One region of the Cedecea neteri genome, then DNA from elsewhere that is predicted to be linked to it. Evidence: predicted binding sites of a transcription regulator. Region 1 holds the regulator's gene; each other region holds the start of a gene.
What was found. Region 1 encodes sigma-54, which starts transcription at its own class of promoters, with help from an activator protein. Its sites were predicted from a motif close to GTTGGCACANNTTTCGCTNT; they were not measured.

Region 1 (4,315 bases):
TGTGGCCTCCTTTGGCGGAGTCCAGCATCAGCAGGGCAATCACGCTGCTGGCTTCAGCTTCGGTGCCTGCTTCGTTTCTCAGCATCACTTCTGCGTCAAAACTTTGTACCAGCTCAAACAGTTTCATCGCCGGGCGCGCGTGCATGCCCAGCTTGTTGGTGATTTCAACGGTCTGCTTTACGCTCATGTTTTACGTTTTTCCAGAGTGCGGTGACGGGACTGGACGTTCTTCCCGCGTGAACGGAAGTAATCGGCCAGCTGCTCTGCAATATAAACCGAACGGTGTTTACCGCCGGTACAGCCAATCGCCACGGTCAGGTAGCTACGGTTGTTGGTTTCCAGCATCGGTAACCATAACTCAAGATAGCTGCGGGTCTGGTAGATAAAATTGTGTACTTCTGTGTGCCTGTCGAGGAAGGCGGCGACCGGGCGATCGAGGCCGGTCATTGGACGCAGTTTTGGATCCCAGTGTGGGTTTGGAAGAAAACGCACGTCGAACACGTAATCGGCGTCAATCGGTATGCCGTGCTTAAAGCCGAAAGACTCGAACACCATGGTGAGTTCGCGTTCACGTTTGCCCAACAGACGAGTACGCAGCATCTCCGCCAGTTCGTGTACCGACATTTCAGAGGTGTCGATGATCAGGTCCGCGCGGGATTTTAGCGGTTCGAGGAGATCGCTTTCTTCGTCAATCGCACTTTCCAAAGAGAGATTTTTGCTGGAAAGCGGATGAAGGCGACGCGTGTCACTGTAGCGGCGAATCAGCGTATTACGATCGGCATCAAGGAACAGTAACTGCGGAGAAAAAGCGTCCGGCAGGCTGTCCATCGCGTGCTCGAAGATTTCTGGCGACTCTGGCATGTTGCGCACGTCGATGCTGACGGCGGCAGAGATTTGCCGATCGGCAAGCGTTTTTGCCAGCTCTGGCAACAGGACAACCGGCAGGTTATCCACGCAATAGAATCCCATATCTTCCAGTGCGCGCAAGGCTACAGACTTCCCTGAACCTGAGCGGCCGCTGACAATCATCAGCACCATGTAATCATTCTCCCGATTTATCTGTCTGAGACATCAAACGCGCCAACTATTCATTTTCGCTGTCGTTATCGACTTCTGTTTCAGTAATTATCTGGTAAAGCTCTTCGTCGCTGCTGGCTGAGCGCAGCCTGCGACAAATGGTTTTATCCGCCAGACGCTTGGCCACCAGAGAAAGCGTGTGCAGGTGGGTTTTCGTCTGGTCAGCCGGTACCAGCAACGCAAATAACAGGTCAACCGGCTGATTGTCGATGGCATCAAAAGCGATTGGTGTTTCCAGTTGAATAAAGACGCCGACGGCGCGAAGCGTATCTTCCTCCAGCTTGCCGTGGGGAATAGCGATACCGTTGCCAATGCCGGTACTGCCCATACGCTCACGGGTCAGCACGGCTTCGAAAACAACCTGCGGCGGAAGGCCAAGCTGTTTGGCTGCCAGTTCGCTGATGATTTCCAGCGCGCGTTTTTTACTCTGGCAGTGGACGCCACTGCGAGTACATTCCTGGTTAAGGACATTGCTCAGTTGTAGAGCGGAATCGTTGTTCATCATAAGTTCACCTAAGCACTTTTGTGCAAACGGCCCGCTACTTAAGCAGCGGGCCGGCCATATGCACATCGGATGCCCGGATTATCAGTGTTGTTTTAGTTTATCTTTGTGTTTCGTTAACTGTCGGGCCAGTTTATCAATCAGGCCGTCAATCGCCGCATACATGTCCTGGCCTTCGGCACTGGCATGCAGTTCTCCACCGTTCACATGCAGCGTAGCATCCGCTGTATGGGTGACTTTTTCCACCTTTAATACAATATAGACCTGGTTGATTCTTTCGAAGTACTGCTCCAGTTTGGCAAACTTCGAGTTCAGAAATTCACGCAGTGCTTCAGTGATCTCGACGTTTTGTCCCGTAATGTTGAGCTGCATAGTGTCTTCCTTATCGGTGAAGTCACACCAGCTGTTTACGCTGGTTTGACGGTGGAATGGATAAAGACTCTCGGTACTTCGCAACTGTGCGGCGCGCCACCATAATACCTTGATCCGACAGCATTGAGGTTAACTTACTGTCGCTCAGCGGTTTGGCGGGATTTTCCGCAGCTATTAACTTCTTCACCAGCGCCCGAATTGCCGTGGAGGAGGCTTCACCGCCACCTTCGGTATTGACGTGGCTGGAGAAGAAATATTTCAATTCAAAGATGCCGCGTGGGCTATGCAAATATTTCTGAGTGGTCACCCTCGAGATTGTCGACTCGTGCATGTCCACTGCCTGAGCAATATCGGCCAGCACCATCGGTTTCATGTGCTCTTCACCGTGCTCAAAGAAGGCCTGCTGCTGCTCGACAATGCATCGGCTCACGCGTAATAACGTATCATTGCGACTTTCCAGGCTTTTAATCAACCATTTCGCTTCCTGCAGGTTACTGCGTATAAACTGTGAGTCGCTGTCATTGCGCGTGCTGCCGCTCATAGCTGCGTATTGCTGGTTGATTTTGAGGCGTGGGATACTGTCTGCGTTAAGCTCTACAACCCAGCGCGCCAGGTGTTTGCGCACCAGTACATCAGGGATAACGTACTCTGGTTCACCCGTTTGGATCGACTGGCCAGGGCGGGGATCAAGAGACTGAATCAGGCACATGGCCTCTTTAAGCGCGTCCTCTTTGATGCGCGTGACCCGCATCAACGTCCGGAAGTCGTGATTTGCCAGCAGATCTAAATGATCGCTAACGATAAGCCGGGCTTCCGCCAGCCATGGGGTCTCTTTGGCGTACTGAGAAAGCTGAATTAACAGGCAATCGCGTAAGTCCCGTGCTGCCACGCCGACGGGATCAAAACGCTGGATACGTTTGAGGACGGCTTCCACTTCGTCAAGGCTCACATCGTCGTGGCCCAGGCTTTCCAGAATGTCTTCAAGTGGAACGGTGAGATACCCGGTTTCATCCACCGCATCGACAATAGACGTCGCAATAGCGGCATCCGTATCGGAAAATGGCGTCAGATCGACCTGCCACATCAGGTAGTCCTGTAGCGACTGGGTCGTTTCACCCTGGTAGATCGGCAGCTCATCGTCCAGATAGTCCGTTCCTGTCCCTGAAGGAGTACCGGCGGTATAAATTTCATCCCAACTGGCATCCAGCGGCAGCTCATCGGGCATCTCTTTCTGCTCGAGGGCTTCACGGGTGTCCATTGCTTCGCTCTCAGGCATTTCCTGAGTATCGATCTCATCATGTAGGTCGGTTTGCTCAAGCAATGGATTACTGTCCAGTGCCTGCTGGAGTTCTTGCTGAAGCTCTAACGTTGAGAGCTGTAGCAGACGGATAGCCTGCTGCAGCTGGGGCGTCATAGCAAGTTGTTGGCTAAGCCGTAATTGCAAACCTTGCTTCATGTTCAGAACAAACGTCCTCAAATAAGTCGTGTAAGACTTCCCACCCTATCAGAGTCTGAACTCTTCGCCCAGATAGACTCGCTTAACTTGCTCGTCTTCAAGGATTTCTTCCGGTGTACCGTGGGCAATCAGGTGCCCCTGACTAACGATGTAGGCGCGTTCGCAAACGGCCAGCGTTTCGCGGACGTTATGGTCGGTAATCAATACGCCGAGGCCGCTGTCACGCAGGTGCTCGATGATGCGTTTGATATCAATGACGGAAATAGGATCAACCCCGGCAAAGGGTTCATCCAGCAAAATGAATTTCGGGTTGGCCGCCAGCGCGCGGGCGATTTCAACGCGGCGACGTTCACCGCCGGATAGCGACTGCCCAAGGTTGTTGCGCAGGTGCGAGATGTGGAACTCTTCCATCAGCTCGTTAGCGCGATCGTCACGCTGCTCTGACGTCAGGTCATCGCGAATCTGCAGTACCGCCATCAGGTTATCAAACACGCTCAGGCGGCGGAAAATGGACGCTTCCTGTGGCAAATAACCGATACCGCGACGTGCTCGAGCATGCAGCGGCAGCAAGCTGATGTCTTCTTCATCAATAATGATGTTGCCCGCATCACGTGGCACGATACCCACCACCATGTAAAACGTCGTGGTTTTACCGGCGCCGTTTGGCCCGAGTAACCCCACAATTTCGCCCGATTTAACGGTCAGGCTGACGTCTTCGACTACGCGGCGGCCTTTATAGGCTTTGGCCAGATTTTTCGCAATTAAAGTTGCCATAACGAATTAGTTACTCTTTTTCGGTGCCGGTTGCTGGCCGTTTTTGTTTTGCAACTGAGACGGTACCAGTACGGTGGTCACGCGTTTGCCTTTCTCGCTAAACGCCTGCATTTTTTGCTCTTTCACCAGGTAGG
Region 2 (4,315 bases), 1.4 Mb from region 1:
CCGGCCAGCTGCCGGTGATGCCCCGGCTTCCCAGCAGAGTAACCCCGAAGCGGGTGCCCTCTTCATCGCCAAAGCCGACAATTTCGATGGCCTGTTCGAGCTGGATATTGTTTTGATAAAGGTAGGCGACAACTTCCAGGGCGCACAGCACGCCGAGCATCCCATCGTAGCGGCCCGCATTACGCACCGTATCAAGATGGGACCCCAGCAGAATCGCCTGCGCGCCTTCTTGCTTGCCTTCATAGCGCCCACAAACATTGCCGACCGCGTCCTGCCAGGTTGTCATGCCGAGCTGCTCCATCCAGCCAGCTACCAGCTGATTCGCCCGCAGATGCTGCACCGAAAGGTAAACCCGGGTCAGCTGGCCCGCGCTTTCGCTGATAGCGGCCAGTTGGTCAGCCCTGTCCATTACGCGCTGGGCCGCAATTTCTGCATAATTCAAACCCATAAGCGGCGTGCCCATTAGCGAGCACCCTGCGCGTAAACGTTCCACGCCGCCTGCATCGCTTCACCCTGCACGCTTTTAAAGCCGAGGCGGTTAAGCACCGCTTCCAGCGCGGTGAGCGTTTGCAGCACGCAGTCTTTGCGGGCGTTATAGCCCATCGTGCCGATACGCCAGATTTTGCCCTGCAGCGGGCCGAAGGAGGTGCCGATCTCGATATGGAAATCTTCCAGCAGCAGCTTACGCACTTCTTCGCCGTGAACCTGCGCCGGGATAGTCACGCCGAGCACGTTGTTCATCTTGTGGTTAAGGTCGCCGAAGGTTTCCAGCCCCATGCCCTGGATCCCCGCCACCATCGCCCTGCCGTGCAGCTCATGACGGGCAATGCCGGCGTCCAGACCTTCTTCCAGGATAACGCGGGCGCATTCGCGGGCAGCAAACAGCATGCTCGTTGCTTCGGTGTGGTGGTTCAGGCGTTCCGGCCCCCAGTAGTCCATGATCATGCCCAGATCGAAGTAGTTGGAGTAGATCATCTCTTCGTCTCCGTCCTGATGGGCAGCGGTGCGAATACCTTCTTCCACGCATTTACGGCGGCGAATAGCCTCTTCCATTTTCGGGCTAAGGGTGACCGGTGAGCTGCCTGACGGGCCGCCCAGGCACTTCTGTAACCCGGCGGAAACGGCATCCAGTCCCCAGGCATCGGTGAGCAGTTCGTTCCCGCCAAACGACGCCGTGGCATCGGTGTAAAACAGCACGCCGTAGCGGCGGCAAATCTCGCCCAGTTCGGCCAGCGGCTGCAGCATCGTGGTGGAAGTATCGCCCTGCACGGTCAGCAGCAGGCGAGGTTTTACCGCTTTGATGGCATCTTCGATTTGCTGCGGGCTGAATACTTCGCCCCACGGCACTTCAATAGTGTGGACTTCAGCGCGACAGCGGCGGGCAATCTCACACAGCAGGTGACCAAAGCGGCCAAACACGGGCACAAGCACTTTATCGCCAGGGCGAATAGCCGACAGCAAAATGGCCTCGATCCCGGCGCGGGAAGTGCCGTCCACCAGCATCGTCCACTTGTTTTCGGTGCGGAAGAGCTCGCGGTACAGCACCATCACCTCATTCATATAACCCGTCATCACCGGGTCGTACTGGCCGATAAGCTGGCTCGCCATGGCACGCAGCACGCGCGGATCGGCATTGATCGGGCCTGGCCCCATCAGCAAACGGTGCGGCGGATTGATCTGGGAAAACTGCTGAATATCAAACATGGCGATTCCTTGAGTCTGAGATTGAAACAAAAGATTCTTATAACCATCTTTTGCAACTAATGTGCCAGCCGCAGGCAAAATTTTTTCCGGCTGACAGGCTTAAGCCAGCGCGGAAAAACAGGTTTGGGTAAAAACGATGAACTCTTTTGGCTCACCCGAACTGTGCAGCTGCACCAGCGGGGAGCATCAACGCTGTTCGAGCTCGTCCAGCTCTGTATACAATTCAGCGATATTATGGATACGCTGACGTCCAGTGGTCAATGATTCATGCAGCACCGCGTTAGCCAGTAAATTCACCAGGCTCATGGCGCTGCTGTAACTGTCGAACGCCGAAACGCTATCGAGCGGCGCGCTCAAATGCCAGCCAGAGTAATCTGCCAGCCCCGCCGAACCCGGCTCGCTCAGCACCACCAGCGGTATACCGCGCTGCTGCAAACTGACGAGCAGCGGCTTGACAATGCGCGGTCGGCGGCGAAATGCCACGGTGACCACACAATCTTCCGGGCCAATATCCACCAGCTCTTCCGCCAACGTCTGCCCCGGCTGCGGGAGCAGATGTACGCCGCTGCGCACCTGCAAAAGCTGCTGGCGCAAGTGCATCGCCACCGGCCAGGAGTTACGCATCCCAATGATAAATAGGCGCTTCCCGGTCACAAGGGCATTGACCACTTCGGCAAACGGACCCGCTTCCAGCTGATTCACCAGTTGAGTGAGGTTCGCCATTTCCTGCTTGTAATGACGCGCCAGCAGCGTATTGCCCTGCACGGCATCGCGGTTTTCCGTCAGCGGCATCCCGCTCTGCCGCAGGGTACGCAGCTCTTCGCGCATATCTTTGTAGCGCTCGTAGCCTAAGCGCTTAAACAGGCGGCTCACGGTGGCCTTAGACACGCCTGAAAGCCGCGCCAGCTCGGCGCTGTTGTAGCTGATCAAGTCATCAAAATGGTCAACGATGAAGGAGGCCACGCGCTGCTCCTGCGGGGAAAAAAGCGCCCATGATGCCCGCAACCGCTCGTCTAACTGTTTCATGCTGACTCCTGTAACTTTTGTTTCATCGAAGCCTGACACAGTGAAACGATCCTCGTCAACCTGGAACATCTCTTGCTTCGGATTTCCCTATCCGAGCGGAATTCCTGCAAGAGAAGAAAAATATGCAAAGCAATATGGCCCCCGGTGGCATGGCGGTGACGCCTCACCATCTGGCCTCTGAAAGTGCGCTCTCCGTCCTGCGTCAGGGCGGCGATGCGATTGAAGCGATGGTCGCAGCCGCCGCCACTATCGCGGTGGTTTATCCGCATATGAACGGCATAGGCGGGGACGGATTTTGGCTGATTGTTCCGCCAGAAGGCGAACCCGTAGCCATCGACGCCAGCGGCGCTGCCGGCTCACTGGCGTCACTGGATTTCTACCGGGGAGAACGCGCCATTCCCCATCGCGGCACTCGGGCTGCATTGACCGTGCCCGGCACGCTGAGCGGCTGGGCAGAAGCGCTAAAAGTGTCATCGGAGCTTGGCGGCGGGCAGATGCCGCTTTCCCGCTTAATGGCCGATGCTATTCGCTATGCGGCGGACGGGATCCCGGTCACCGCCTCTCAGGCGAACGCGACACAAAGCAAGTACGCCGAGCTGGTTGATGTTCCTGGTTTTGCCAACACCTTCCTGCAGCGTGGTGAAGTGCCCGCGACCGGGAGTCGTTTCACACAGCCCCGACTGGCCGCGACCCTGACGCGAATGACGGTTGAAGGCCTGGACAGTTTCTATCGCGGCCCGCTGGCTTCAATCATTGCCGAAGAGCTGGCCGAACTGGGGCTGCCGATCGTCGCGGCTGACCTCGCAGCACATCGGGCAACCCGCAGCAAACCACTTCGACTTGAGCACCAGGCCGGGGAAGTTTTTAATCTCGCCCCGCCGACGCAAGGGCTGGTCTCGCTGGCGATCCTCGGCATTACTGACCGCCTGTCGATGGCAAACGCCAGTGAAGTTCAGACCATACACCGCATCGTGGAAGCCACCAAAAAAGCCTTTGCGCTGCGCGACAGGCATATCACCGACCCACGCCTGATCGCGACCTCAATACAAAACCTGCTAGATCCTGAAGAGTTGGATCTGCTGGCCGCGAAAATTGACGACCAGAGCGCCGCCCCATGGGGCAAAGGCAAAGGCCCGGGCGACACGGTCTGGATGGGTGTTATAGACGGTAACGGCCTGGCCGTGTCGTTTATCCAAAGTATTTATCACGAGTTCGGCAGCGGGGTTGTGCTGCCTAAAAGCGGCGTGCTATGGCAAAACCGCGGCGCTTCTTTCAGCCTCGATGCGGATCATCTGCTGGCGCTGGCACCGGGCAAAAAACCGTTCCACACCCTGAACCCGGCGGCGGCCAGGCTCGCCGATGGCAGAACGCTGGTCTACGGCTCGATGGGCGGCGACGGCCAGCCGCAAACACAGGCGACAATCTTTACCCGCTATGTGCTGCAGGGCATCGATTTACAGGAGGCGATTTGCGCGCCGCGCTGGCTGCTGGGCCGCACCTGGGGGCAGGTTTCCGACAGTCTTAAACTTGAAAGCCGCTTCAGCCCCGACACCGTCACTGCGCTTGAGGCTCTGGGACACGAAGT
Region 3 (4,315 bases), 730 kb from region 1:
CTCCCCCTCTGGGGAGAGGGCCGGGGTGAGGGGAAAAATGGCTCCCTGCGCTCATTTCCCTTCAGCCTAATTGCAGCTCCCGCACCAAACTAAACGCCTGCTTCATATATTCCTCGCTAACGATAAACGCCCTTAGCTGCTGCGCAGCGTCCATCCCTTTGGCAATCAACCCCTGCGGGCTGGCGGTAATCTGCCAGATCAGGTCGCGACGCTGGGTTTCTCCGGCCAGGTGCAGCGGCATCTCTGGCGTTTTCACCTTGACCAGCATCGCCGGAAGGGAAAGCGCGTCGCTCGCTCCGAGCAGGTTTTTCGCCAGCGTCATCGCGCTGAGCTGAATCGGTTGCAGGAAAGGCAGCACTTTGCCGTCGATTTCTGCGCAGTCGCCGAGGGCGTAAATATCCGGGTCAGATGTTTGCAACTGGCTGTTCACCTGGATACCACGGTTAACCTCAAGCCCTGCATGCTGTGCCAGCCCAACGTTCGGGCGCAGGCCGATGGCGGACACCACTGCATCAACATGCAGATTACGCCCGTTGTTGAGCGTGGCGCACATCCCTGACTCCATCTGGCTTACGGCTTCCAGACGCTGGTTGAACAGCAGCTCGACGCCCATCTCATTCAGGCGGGATTGCAGGCGGCCGCTGACCTCCGCCGGAAGCAGCGACGCCATCAGGTGGCTGGCGTTATCCACCAGCACAACCTCTTTGCCTGCACGGCAGAAATCCATCGCCAGTTCGCTGCCAATCAGCCCACCGCCGAGGATCATCACCCGCCGGGCGTCGCGCAGCCGGGTTTCGCAGGCCTGATATTCCTGCTGGCTGTTGAGCGTCGTCATCAACTCTTTGCCGGAAACGGGCGGCAACAGGGCGGCAGAGCCGGTTGCCAGCACCAGTTTGTCGTAGCGCCACTGCCGCTCGCCGCAGTTGACCAGTTTGTTGTTGGGGTCGAGGCTGCTGACCCAGCTATTGGCGTGCAGCGTCAGGTTGAACTGCTCCGCAAATGCGCCAGCCTGCTGGCGAGTCATCGCTTCGGCTCGCTGGTTTAAACTGATGACGTGGCTCAAATCCGGTTTGTTGTACTCGTCGGCGCTGTCGGCGGCAATCAGTCGGATGGGCACGTCTGCGCTGTGTTTGCGGATATTTTTCACCAGCTGGCGGGCGGCAAAGCCCGAGCCGATGATCACAATGCCCTTGTTCATTTGGCCTCCGTTGCCAGTTCGTCGAAGACGTCTTTGCCCAGCGAACATTCAGGGCACAGGAAACTGTCAGGCACTTCGCTCCACGGCGTGCCAGGCTCAACGGCCTGCATCGGTTCGCCCAGGGTTGGATCGTAAATCCACTGGCAAACGCTGCACTGCATGCAGGGGCCGAGGCCGGCGCTGGTGGATTCAGCCGTTGCTTCTTCGGCTAGCGGAGCGACGCTGGTTGCATCCTGATCCACCGGCAGCGGGGAAAGCGCCCACTGACGGGCGATTTCGCGACCGTGTTCGCGGCAAAGCTCCAGCGCGTTGCCGTCCGGGCGCCATTTCGCTTTCAGGCTGAGGGACATTTCAAACCCGGCGTCCTGCAGGCGGGTAGAAAGACGATCGACCGCGCCGCCGCTCCAGCCGTGGGAGCCGAAGGCGCTGGCGCGTTTGTTGCGGAAGCGCAGCCCGGTGATCTCTTCCACCAGCCCGGCGATTTTCGGCATCATCACATTGTTCATGGTGGAGGTGCCGACCAGCACGCCTTTGGAGCGGAACACGTTGGTCAGTATTTCGTTTTTATCGCTGCGGGCTACGTTGAAGATTTTCACCGCCACGCGCGGGTCAACTTCGTGAATGCCCTGGGCAATGGCGTCCGCCATCATACGGGTGTTGTTTGACATCGTGTCGTAGAACAACGTGATGCGGTCTTCCTGGTAATCGGCGGCCCATTTCAGGTACAGCTCAACGATTTGCGTTGGGTTGTCGCGCCAGACCACGCCGTGGGAGGTGGCAATCATCTCCACCGGTAGGTTGAAGCCGAGGATTTCGGTAATTTTTGGCGTGACCAGGCGGCTGAACGGCGTCAGGATGTTGGCGTAGTAGCGCTGGCATTGCTCAAACAGCTCGGTCTGATCCACTTCGTCGTTAAACAGGTGTTCATCGCAGTAATGCTGGCCGAAGGCGTCGTTGCTGAACAGCACCGCATCGCCGGTCAGATAGGTCATCATGCTGTCCGGCCAGTGCAGCATCGGCGTTTCAACGAAGATCAGCTGTTTGCCATTGCCGATGTCCAGGCTGTCGCCGGTTTTCACCACCTTAAAGTTCCACTCCGGGTGATGGTGATGGCCGTTAATCGAATCGATGCCGTTGGCGGTGCAGTAAATGGGGGTGTGCGGGATGCGTGACATCAGCTCGGTCAGCGCCCCCGCGTGGTCTTCTTCCGCGTGGTTGATAATGATGTAGTCGAGCGTGTTAAGGTCGATTTCACGCTCAAGGTTTTGCACAAACTCGCGGCTGAACTTGTGGTCGACGGTGTCGATCAGGACGGTTTTTTCTTCGCGAATGAGGTAGCTGTTGTAGCTGCTGCCGCGCAGCGTTTTATATTCCGTGCCGTGAAAATCACGCACTTCCCAGTCACGTTGCCCAACCCACTGAATGTTGTTTTTAACCTGAATAGCCATTGAGAACCTCATTGATGTCATAGCGTTAAGTACTTCAATGGCTGTGTTATTGCGAGTATCGTGCCAGTTTTTTAATATTTTGATTTTTAATGGTTTTATTTTTTATTTGTTCTGTGGTTTTGTCATAATGACATTATCTTGTTTGGTCATAATGACTCTAGTGTTTGTCATTTTGACTACTCGGGCGTAAGCTGAACGCCCCGCGTTCCAGGAGCCTCCCCATGAGCCTGTCGATGTCTTCTCTCGCCGCCATTGCAATCGAACTGCAGAGCGGCATCAGCCATTCCGATCGCTTTACCCGCGTTATCCGAACCCTGAGGAAGCTGCTCGGCGGCGATGCCACGGCGCTGCTGCGCTACGAGTCGCGGCATTTCTATCCGCTGGCGATAGACGGCCTTGCCATCGACGTGTTGGGGCGGCGTTTTGCCGTTGATGCGCATCCGAGGCTGGAGGCCATTGCCCGCGCAGGGGACGTGGTGCGTTTCCCGGCCGATAGCGAGCTGCCCGACCCGTATGACGGCCTGATTCCAGACCATGAAGATCTTAAGGTTCACGCCTGCCTGGGGCTGCCGCTGTTTGCCGACCAGACGCTGATCGGGGCGCTGACCGTGGACGGCATGGATCCTTATCAGTTCGACGGCTTCAGCGATGAGGAGCTCAGGTTGATTGGCGTGCTGGCATCCGGGGCGCTGAACAACGCTTTGCTGCTGGAGCAGCTTGAAAAGCAAACGCCGGAAGGCACGGTGCAGCCCGCTATTGCGCGGGAGGCCGCCGGGGAGATGATTGGCCGCTCGGCAGGCATCATCCAGCTGAAAAAAGAGATCGAGATTGTTGCCAGCTCCGATCTGAACGTGCTGATTACCGGCGAGACGGGCGTCGGGAAAGAGCTGGTGGCGCGGGCGATTCACGCCGGATCGGCCAGGGTGGCAAGTCCGCTGGTGTACCTTAACTGCGCCGCGCTGCCGGAAAGCGTGGCGGAGAGTGAGCTGTTCGGCCATGTGAAGGGCGCTTTTACCGGGGCGATTCATCACCGCACCGGCAAGTTTGAAATGGCGGATAACGGCACGCTGTTCCTCGATGAAATCGGTGAACTGCCGCTGGCGCTGCAGGCCAAACTGCTGCGCGTGCTGCAGTACGGCGATATTCAGCGGGTAGGGGACGACCGCAGCCAGCGCGTGGATGTACGGGTATTGGCCGCGACCAACCGCGATCTTCGCCAGCAGGTGCTGGCCGGTGAATTCCGCGCCGACCTGTTTCACCGCCTGAGCGTTTTTCCGCTGCATGTTCCGCCGTTACGCGAGCGGGGAAAGGACATCGTGCTGTTGGCCGGCTTTTTCTGCGAGCAAAGCCGCATGAAAATGGGGCTGAAACAGATTGTGCTGAGTGAATCAGCTCGGATGCTTCTGGCGCAGTATGGCTGGCCGGGGAATATTCGCGAGCTGGAACACGCCATTTATCGCGCGATTGTGCTGGCCCGCGCCGGTTATCCGCAGGGCGAGCTAGTGCTTCAGCCTCAGCATTTCCAGATTTCCGGTCAGCCAGATGTTGTCGCCCACGAGCCAGAAAGTCCGCCTGTAGATACCCATTTTGTCAGCCTGCGGGAAGCGACCGATGCGTTTCAGCGCGACAGGATCCTGGAATCGCTTGCCCGCCACGGCAATAACTGGGC
Region 4 (4,315 bases), 520 kb from region 1:
GACTGCAGAAAAGAAACTTAAGCTTCTTTGCTACCACGACCCGCACGTTTACGGTCGTTTTCAGTCAGGTGGCGCTTACGGATACGCACGGACAGCGGAGTCACTTCTACCAGTTCGTCATCATCGATGAACTCCAGAGCTTGCTCCAGGGTCATTTTCTGCGCAGGAACCAGGGTGGTCGCTTCGTCAGTACCGGAAGCACGCATGTTGGTCAGCTTCTTACCGGTCAGGCAGTTTACGGTCAGGTCGTTAGAACGACTGTGAATACCGATGATCTGGCCTTCGTAAACTTCAGCCCCGTGGCCCAGGAACAACTTGCCGCGATCCTGCAGACCGAACAGCGCAAACGCAACCGCTTTACCCTGACCGTTAGAGATCAGTACGCCGTTCTGGCGCTGGCCCACTTCGCCCTGACGGATATCGTCATAGTGGCTGAAGGTGGAGTACAGCAGACCGGTACCGGAGGTCATGGTCATGAATTCGTTACGGAAGCCGATCAGACCACGGCTTGGGATAACGTAGTCAAGACGCACGCGGCCTTTGCCGTCTGGATTCATGTTTTTCAGGTCGCCTTTACGCTCACCGAGCGCCTGCATCACGGCACCCTGATGCTGCTCTTCAACGTCCAGAGTCACGTTCTCGAACGGCTCTTGTTTACGGCCGTCGATTTCGCGGAAGATAACTTTCGGACGGGATACCGCCAGCTCGAAACCTTCACGACGCATGTTTTCGATAAGAACAGACAGGTGCAGTTCACCACGACCGGAAACGCGGAATGCGTCCGCATCTTCGGTTTCTTCAACGCGCAGCGCAACGTTGTGAACCAGCTCTTTGTTCAGACGATCCAGAATCTGACGAGAGGTCACGAACTTACCTTCTTTACCGCAGAACGGAGAGGTGTTGACGTTGAAGAACATGGAAACGGTTGGTTCATCTACGGACAGCGCTGGCAGCGCTTCAACATTTTGTGGATCGCAAATGGTGTCGGAGATGTTCAGTTCGCCCAGGCCGGTGATAGCGATGATGTCGCCAGCTTCAGCTTCGGTAGACTCGATACGCTCCAGACCCAGGTGAGTCAGTACTTTACCGACTTTACCGTTACGGGTTTTCCCTTCGCTATCAATGATAGTGATCTGCTGGTTTGGCTTCACTTTACCGCGTTTGATGCGGCCGATGCCGATTACGCCAACGTAGTTGTTGTAGTCCAGCTGGGAAATTTGCATCTGCAGTGGACCATCGAGGTCAACGCTTGGTGCCGGTACGCGATCAACGATAGCCTGGTACAGCGGGGTCATGTCTTCCGCCATATCAGTGTGATCCATACCCGCGATGCCGTTCAGTGCGGATGCATAGATGATTGGGAAGTCGAGCTGTTCGTCGGTCGCATCAAGGTTAACGAACAGGTCAAAGACCTGATCCACAACCCAGTCAGGACGCGCGCCAGGGCGGTCAACTTTGTTGATAACCACGATCGGCTTCAAACCATGGGCAAACGCCTTCTTGGTTACGAAGCGCGTCTGCGGCATTGGGCCATCCATTGCGTCAACCACCAGCAGAACGGAGTCAACCATTGACATTACGCGCTCAACTTCACCACCGAAGTCGGCGTGTCCTGGGGTATCAACGATGTTGATACGGTAGTCATTCCATTTGATAGCGGTGTTTTTAGCGAGGATGGTAATCCCACGCTCTTTCTCCAGGTCATTGGAGTCCATCACGCGTTCAGTAGTTTCAGCACGCTCACTGAAGGTACCAGACTGCTGCAGCAGCTTATCAACCAGGGTAGTTTTACCGTGGTCAACGTGCGCGATGATGGCGATATTACGCAGATTTTCGATCACAACTTTGCCTCAGGCATTAGAAATAGCGCGTTATTGTACACGTATTAATCGAAGGACAGAACAGGATCACAAAGAACCTTTACAAACAATGCAGAAAGTAAGGGTTTGTGATCGCTTTCACGGAGCTAAAAAGGGAGCCATAACGTAAATTGCACCAATATGGTGCTCAGGTTTCATACTGAAGCACTATATTGGTGCAAATTATTCATCCTGGTGCAGCCCTTTTGCACTATGGTGCGCATGATAGCGCCTTTTTAGGGTGATTTAAAAGTTGGCACAGATTTCGCTTTAAACATTTCATGGCGAAAAGCCACATTAAGAAGTGTTTGATTACCTCGTTACCACGACGACTACACCAATCCGGGAGAGTTTAAGTATGTCCGCTGAACACGTTTTGACGATGCTGAATGAGCATGAAGTTAAGTTTGTTGATCTGCGCTTTACCGACACTAAAGGTAAAGAACAGCACGTCACTATTCCTGCTCATCAGGTAAATGCTGACTTCTTCGAAGAAGGCAAAATGTTTGACGGCTCCTCGATTGGTGGCTGGAAAGGTATCAACGAATCCGACATGGTGCTGATGCCAGACCCAACGACGGCGGTTATCGACCCGTTCTTCGCGGACTCTACCCTGATTATCCGCTGTGACATTCTCGAGCCAGGCACCATGCAGGGCTACGACCGTGACCCGCGTTCTATTGCAAAACGCGCTGAAGACTACCTGCGCTCTACCGGCATCGCAGACACCGTTCTGTTCGGGCCAGAGCCAGAGTTCTTCCTGTTCGACGACATTCGCTTCGGCAGCTCTATCTCCGGCTCCCACGTTGCTATCGATGATATCGAAGGCGCATGGAACACCGGCACCAAATACGAAGGCGGTAACAAAGGCCATCGTCCAGCGGTGAAAGGCGGTTACTTCCCAGTGCCACCGGTCGACTCTTCTCAGGACCTGCGTTCTGCTATGTGTCTGACCATGGAGCAGATGGGCCTGGTTGTTGAAGCTCATCACCACGAAGTGGCGACCGCTGGTCAGAACGAAGTGGCTACCCGCTTCAACACCATGACCAAAAAAGCTGACGAAATTCAGATCTACAAATACGTTGTGCACAACGTGGCTCACGCTTACGGCAAAACTGCGACCTTTATGCCAAAACCAATGTTTGGCGATAACGGTTCCGGCATGCACTGCCACATGTCTCTGTCCAAGAACGGCGTAAACCTGTTCTCCGGTGACAAATATGCTGGCCTGTCTGAGCAAGCGCTGTACTACATCGGTGGTGTTATCAAACACGCTAAAGCGATCAACGCCCTGGCGAACCCAACCACCAACTCCTACAAGCGTCTGGTCCCAGGCTACGAAGCTCCAGTTATGCTGGCTTACTCTGCCCGTAACCGTTCTGCTTCTATCCGTATCCCAGTTGTTGCGTCTCCGAAAGCACGTCGTATCGAAGTGCGCTTCCCGGACCCAGCGGCTAACCCATACCTGTGCTTCGCAGCGCTGCTGATGGCCGGTCTGGACGGTATTAAGAACAAGATCCACCCTGGCGAAGCCATGGATAAAAACCTGTATGACCTGCCGCCAGAAGAAGCGAAAGAGATCCCACAGGTTGCTGGCTCTCTGGAAGAAGCACTGAATGCACTGAGCGAAGACCGTGAGTTCCTGACTGCGGGCGGCGTATTCACCGACGACGCTATCGATGCTTACATCGCTCTGCGCACTGAAGAAAACGACCGCGTGCGCATGACTCCGCATCCGGTAGAGTTCGAGCTGTACTACAGCGTCTAATAGTTTAGAAATCCAACGAATTTCGTGTTGCAGTAAGGCGGCAACTGAGTGAATCCCTGGGAGCATAGCTAACTATGTGACCAGGGTAAGTGAGGGCAGCCAACGCAACTGTAGCGCGAAGGGCGTTAGGAGTTTTTGTTGCCGTGGAAACTTTGGCCCATCTTCGGATGGGCTTTTTTCTCCATCGGCCCCCCTTGTGACGCTGTTTTTTGTCACCCAAAGACTATAATGCACTAAAACGGTGCACGGAGACTGCTGTATGGCAACTGGCGCGCTGCCCGATGCTGGGCAGATTCTGAATTCTCTCATCAACAGCATCCTGCTCGTGGATGACGAGCTGGCGGTTCACTACGCCAACCCTGCGGCTCAGCAACTGCTGGCGCAGAGTTCACGCAAGCTGTACGGCACACCTTTGCCGGATCTCTTGAGTTATTTCTCGTTGAATATTGGCGTCATGCAGGAAAGCCTGATGGCAGGCCAGGGGTTTACCGACAACGAGGTGACGCTGGTCATTGATGGCCGATCGCACATTCTTTCTCTGACGGCGCAAAAGCTGCCGGAAGGGTACATCCTGATGGAAATGGCGCCGATGGATAATCAGCGTCGATTGAGTCAGGAACAGCTGCAACATGCGCAACAGATTGCTGCCCGAGATTTAGTTCGCGGCCTTGCGCATGAGATTAAAAAC

Region 2: a site for sigma-54 is predicted at 1,754-1,773, ahead of LH86_RS09525 (pyridoxal-phosphate-dependent aminotransferase family protein). Genes of this name have one in related genera too.
Region 3: a site for sigma-54 is predicted at 2,695-2,714, ahead of norV (anaerobic nitric oxide reductase flavorubredoxin). Genes of this name have one in related genera too.
Region 4: a site for sigma-54 is predicted at 2,112-2,131, ahead of glnA (glutamate--ammonia ligase). Genes of this name have one in related genera too.

The regions. Positions count from the first base shown of each region.
Region 1 is NZ_CP009459.1:608,209-612,523, reverse strand. Features, by position in the region: gene npr (PTS phosphocarrier protein NPr) at 1-187, opposite strand, end outside; gene rapZ (RNase adapter RapZ) at 184-1,038, opposite strand; gene ptsN (PTS IIA-like nitrogen regulatory protein PtsN) at 1,085-1,582, opposite strand; gene hpf (ribosome hibernation promoting factor) at 1,664-1,951, opposite strand; gene rpoN (RNA polymerase factor sigma-54) at 1,974-3,407, opposite strand; gene lptB (LPS export ABC transporter ATP-binding protein) at 3,456-4,181, opposite strand; gene lptA (lipopolysaccharide ABC transporter substrate-binding protein LptA) at 4,188-4,315, opposite strand, start outside.
Region 2 is NZ_CP009459.1:2,013,501-2,017,815, reverse strand. Features, by position in the region: gene hpxK (allantoate amidohydrolase) at 1-463, opposite strand, end outside; gene LH86_RS09525 (pyridoxal-phosphate-dependent aminotransferase family protein) at 463-1,704, opposite strand; gene LH86_RS09520 (MurR/RpiR family transcriptional regulator) at 1,891-2,730, opposite strand; gene LH86_RS09515 (gamma-glutamyltransferase family protein) at 2,853-4,315, shown strand, end outside.
Region 3 is NZ_CP009459.1:4,536,567-4,540,881, reverse strand. Features, by position in the region: gene norW (NADH:flavorubredoxin reductase NorW) at 62-1,198, opposite strand; gene norV (anaerobic nitric oxide reductase flavorubredoxin) at 1,195-2,646, opposite strand; gene norR (nitric oxide reductase transcriptional regulator NorR) at 2,868-4,315, shown strand, end outside.
Region 4 is NZ_CP009459.1:1,125,022-1,129,336, reverse strand. Features, by position in the region: gene typA (ribosome-dependent GTPase TypA) at 18-1,841, opposite strand; gene glnA (glutamate--ammonia ligase) at 2,218-3,627, shown strand; gene glnL (nitrogen regulation protein NR(II)) at 3,887-4,315, shown strand, end outside.